One region of the Streptomyces sp. NPDC026589 genome, then DNA from elsewhere that is predicted to be linked to it. Evidence: predicted binding sites of a transcription regulator. Region 1 holds the regulator's gene; the other holds the start of a gene.

Region 1 (2,197 bases):
GGGTGGGCACGACGGTGCCGAAACCCTGGCACTGCGGGCAGGGCCGCGAGGTCATGACCTGGCCCAGGAAGGACCGGGTGACCTGCGAGACCTCGCCGCGGCCGCGACACATGTCACAGGTCTGGGCGGAAGTGCCGGGGGCCGCGCCCTCGCCGCTGCAGGTGTTGCAGACGACGGCCGTGTCGACCTGGATGTCCTTGGTGGTGCCGAAGGCCGCCTCGTTGAGGTCGATCTCCAGCCGGATCATGGCGTCCTGGCCCCGCCGGGTCCGCGAACGGGGCCCGCGCTGCGCGGCGTTGCCGAAGAACGCGTCCATGATGTCGGAGAAGTTACCGAAGCCGCCGGCTCCGAAACCGCCCGCGCCACCGCCGCCGCCACTGGCGGAGAGGGGGTCGCCGCCGAGGTCGTAGACCTGCTTCTTCTGCGGGTCCGAGAGCACCTCGTAAGCGGCGTTGATCTCCTTGAACCGCTCCTGGGTCTTCGGGTCCGGGTTGACATCCGGGTGCAGCTCGCGTGCGAGCCGACGGAATGCCTTCTTGATCTCGTCCTGAGATGCGTCGCGGCGCACGCCGAGTACGGCGTAGTAGTCCGTGGCCACTTACGACTCCGCCAGGATCTGTCCGACGTAACGTGCCACTGCGCGTACCGCTCCCATCGTTCCGGGGTAGTCCATGCGGGTCGGTCCGACCACGCCGAGTTTGGCGACTGCCTCGTCGCCCGAACCGTAGCCGACCGCGACGACGGACGTGGAGTTGAGCCCCTCGTGGGCGTTCTCGTGCCCGATCCGTACGGTCATGCCGGAGTCCGTGGCCTCACCGAGCAGCTTCAGCAGGACGACCTGTTCCTCCAGTGCTTCCAGCACCGGCCGGATCATCACCGGGAAGTCGTGTCCGAAGCGGGTGAGGTTGGAGGTGCCGCCGATCATCAGCCGCTCCTCCGTCTCCTCGACCAGTGTTTCGAGGAGGGTGGAAAGGACCGTGGAAACCGTCCCGCGGTCCTCGCTGTCGAAGGATTCCGGCAGCTCCTGCACCAGTTGCGGGACATCCGCGAAGCGGCGTCCGACGACCCGGCTGTTGAGCCGGGCCCGCAGATCCGCGAGCGATGCCTCGCCGAAGGGCGCAGGGCAGTCGATCATACGCTGTTCGACCCGGCCCGTGTCCGTGATCAGGACGAGCATCAGCCGGGCGGGGGCGAGCGCCAGCAGTTCCACGTGCCGCACCGTCGAGCGGGTCAGCGAGGGGTACTGCACGACGGCGACCTGCCGGGTCAGCTGCGCGAGCAGCCGCACCGTCCGGCCGACCACGTCGTCGAGGTCGACCGCGCCGTCGAGGAAGTTCTGGATGGCCCGGCGCTCGGGCGAGGAGAGCGGCTTGACGCCCGCGAGCCGGTCGACGAAGAGGCGGTACCCCTTGTCGGTCGGGATGCGTCCCGCGCTCGTGTGCGGCTGGGCGATGAAGCCCTCGTCCTCCAGCACCGCCATGTCGTTGCGGACGGTGGCCGGGGAGACCCCCAGCCGGTGCCGCTCGGTCAGCGCCTTGGAGCCGACGGGCTCCTCGGTGCCGACGTAGTCCTGGACGATGGCGCGCAGCACTTCGAGTCTGCGTTCGCTGAGCATCGCGCACACCTCCAGCTGTGTCTCTCGGTGTCTGTCTGGCACTCGGTGCGTTCGAGTGCCAGCAATCCCCGTGGTCAGTGTACGGGGGTGGGGTGGGGCGGGGGCAAGGGCGACCGGCCACGCCTCCACGAGACCGCGCAGGTCGTTGCCGATAGCGTCCTGGTATGGACGTCGCTTGGGAAGACTTCGGCTGGGAGCGGTTGGGCAACGGTATCGGCAGGCGGCGCCTCCCCGGCTGGGACGCCACCGCCGCGCTGGTCGCCGGGGAGGACGGCGCGTTGCTGTACGACACCGGCGCCACGCTGCGCGAGGGGGTCGAGCTGCGGCGGCAGGCCGAGGCGCTGCTCGGGCGGAGGGTGACGCATATCGCACTGAGCCACCCGCACTTCGATCATGTGCTGGGCACCGCCGCGTTCGCCGGTGCCCAGGTGTACGGGGCGGTGGGCGTCGCGGCGCTGCTGCGCGGCGGGGCGGAGAGCCTGTGCGCCTCGGCTGTGCGCCACGGGGTGCCGGAGGGCGAGGCGGCCCGGTCGGCGGACACGCTGGTGGTCCCGCACCACGAGGTGTGCGGCGACTGGACGC
Region 2 (2,197 bases), on a different contig from region 1:
CGGGCGGGGTCGTCGTCCGGGGCGGAGGGGGTCGTCGCGTTCACCCGGTCCATTGTGGCCGCTGCGCCGGGTGCCGCTGCCCGCGCCGCCGGAGGTCGCTGTGGGCCGGCCGGGGGACGGCGCCGACCCGCTCGCGGTGTCGGGGCGGGGGGCGGGCTGACGGCTGGCAGGATGCGGCGCCATGCAGCTAGTACGACAAAACGAAAAAACAGCCATGAAGTGGCACAGGTCGGGTGCCGTCGTGCTGGCGGCCCTGCTGGCCGCCGCCGTCGCCTCCGGGTGCGCGGCGGAGACGGGCGGCGGTGGCCCGGGAACTCCCGGCGGCCCCGCGAAGCCCGCCGCCGGCCAGCCGGGCGAGGCCGCTCCGGAGGCCGGGCCCGCCCGTGCCCTGGACACCTACGCCGAGGCGCTCAGGAAGAAGCAGGCGGCGCGGGCCGTCGCCGCGAAGAAGTGGGGACTGGCCAGGACCCCGCTCGCGCCCCCCGAGCCGCCGAAGGTGAAGCCGCGCATCACCACCCGCGAGGGCTTCGAGGTCCGGGACGACGCCGGGCTGCCGCCCGTCTTCACCACCGTCCCGACCAAGGAGAAGATCGTCTTCCTGACGATGGACGACGGGGCGGAGAAGGACCCCGAGCTGCTGCGGATGATGACCGAACTGGATATCCCGTACAGCGCGTTCGTCAGCGACTACGTCATCAACGACGACTACGGCTACTTCAAGAAGATGCAGAAGCGCGGGGTGACGATCAGCAACCACACGCTCAACCACCGCTATCTGCCCGGTCTCTCCGCCGACGAGCAGAAGCGGGAGATCTGCGGCCAGCAGGAGAAGATCCTCAAGCACTACGGGAAGCGGCCCACCCTCTTCCGCCCGCCCTACGGCAACTACAACCGCGACACCCTCGTCGTCGCCAAGTCCTGCGGGATCACCGCCGTGCCCCTGTGGTCCTCCGAGGCCTTCCCCGACCACATGGAATGGCGCGAGTGGGACCGGGACCTGCACCCCGGCGACATCGTCCTCACCCACTTCCGGGGCAAGGAGGACTGGAAGGGGTCGATGCCCGACATGATCCGCCAGGTCATGAAGACCATCACCGACAAGGGATACGCGGTGGCGAAGCTGGAGGACTACGTCTGACCCGCGTCCTTCCCCGCACCCGGCCGTGAACGCGCGCTCAGCCCCCGCTGTGCGCGCGTTCGCCGTTGCCGGAACGTCACGCACCACCCCGACGTTGTCCGGACGGTGACCCGACAGGGCCCCGATCGGGACGGCGCGAGGGTGGTGAATTGGCACTCCGCTTGACCGAGTGCTAATCGCGGTCATAGTCTCGGTGCTGGCACTCCCCCCTGGAGAGTGCCAGCACCACCTTGCGCGACAGGGCAGGTCCGGCACCCGCGACGACGGGCCGGTCAGGTCGCCGCCCACAGACTGTTAAACCCCGTGAGATCTCCGAAGGGGGAGACCGGATCGTGTCGACCACCAGCTCCAAGGTTGCGATCAAGCCGCTCGAGGACCGCATTGTGGTCCAGCCGCTCGACGCCGAGCAGACCACGGCTTCCGGCCTGGTCATTCCGGACACCGCGAAGGAGAAGCCCCAGGAGGGCGTCGTCCTCGCGGTGGGCCCGGGCCGCTTCGAGAACGGCGAGCGACTTCCGCTCGACGTCAAGACCGGCGACGTCGTCCTGTACAGCAAGTACGGCGGCACCGAGGTGAAGTACAACGGCGAGGAGTACCTCGTCCTCTCGGCCCGCGACGTTCTCGCGATCGTCGAGAAGTAATTCACCCACGTTTGCTTGTGTTCTGCGCCCCTGGCCCCCTGCGAAATAACTAGCCGGGCGGCGAGGGGCGCAGTTCATTTTGAGAGGGAACACAGCCCATGGCGAAGATTCTGAAGTTCGACGAGGACGCCCGTCGCGCCCTTGAGCGCGGCGTCAACAAGCTTGCCGACACGGTCAAGGTGACGATCGGCCCCAAGGGCCGCAACGTCGTCATCGACAAGAAGTTCGGCGCTCCCACCATCACCAACGACGGTGTCACCATCGCGCGCGAGGTCGAGCTCGACGACCCGTACGAGAACCTGGGCGCCCAGCTCGTCAAGGAGGTGGCGACCAAGACCAACGACGTAGCGGGTGACGGCACCACCACCGCGACCGTGCTGGCCCAGGCGCTCGTCCGCGAGGGCCTGCGCAACGTCGC

The links. Region 1 encodes HrcA, which represses chaperone genes, less so after heat shock. Its sites were predicted from a motif close to TTNGCACTCNGNNNNNCNGAGTGCNAA; they were not measured.
Region 2: groES (co-chaperone GroES) is a predicted target of HrcA. The motif match lies at 1,288-1,314, and genes of this name have one in related genera.

What each region holds. Positions count from the first base shown of each region.
Region 1 covers NZ_JBEZYG010000003.1:401,316-403,512, reverse strand. Annotated here, with positions in the region: gene dnaJ (molecular chaperone DnaJ) at 1-598, opposite strand, end outside; gene hrcA (heat-inducible transcriptional repressor HrcA) at 599-1,615, opposite strand; gene AB0F29_RS07695 (MBL fold metallo-hydrolase) at 1,780-2,197, shown strand, end outside.
Region 2 covers NZ_JBEZYG010000010.1:106,140-108,336, forward strand. Annotated here, with positions in the region: gene AB0F29_RS19000 (methyltransferase domain-containing protein) at 1-53, opposite strand, end outside; gene AB0F29_RS19005 (polysaccharide deacetylase family protein) at 215-1,138, shown strand; gene groES (co-chaperone GroES) at 1,471-1,779, shown strand; gene groL (chaperonin GroEL) at 1,878-2,197, shown strand, end outside.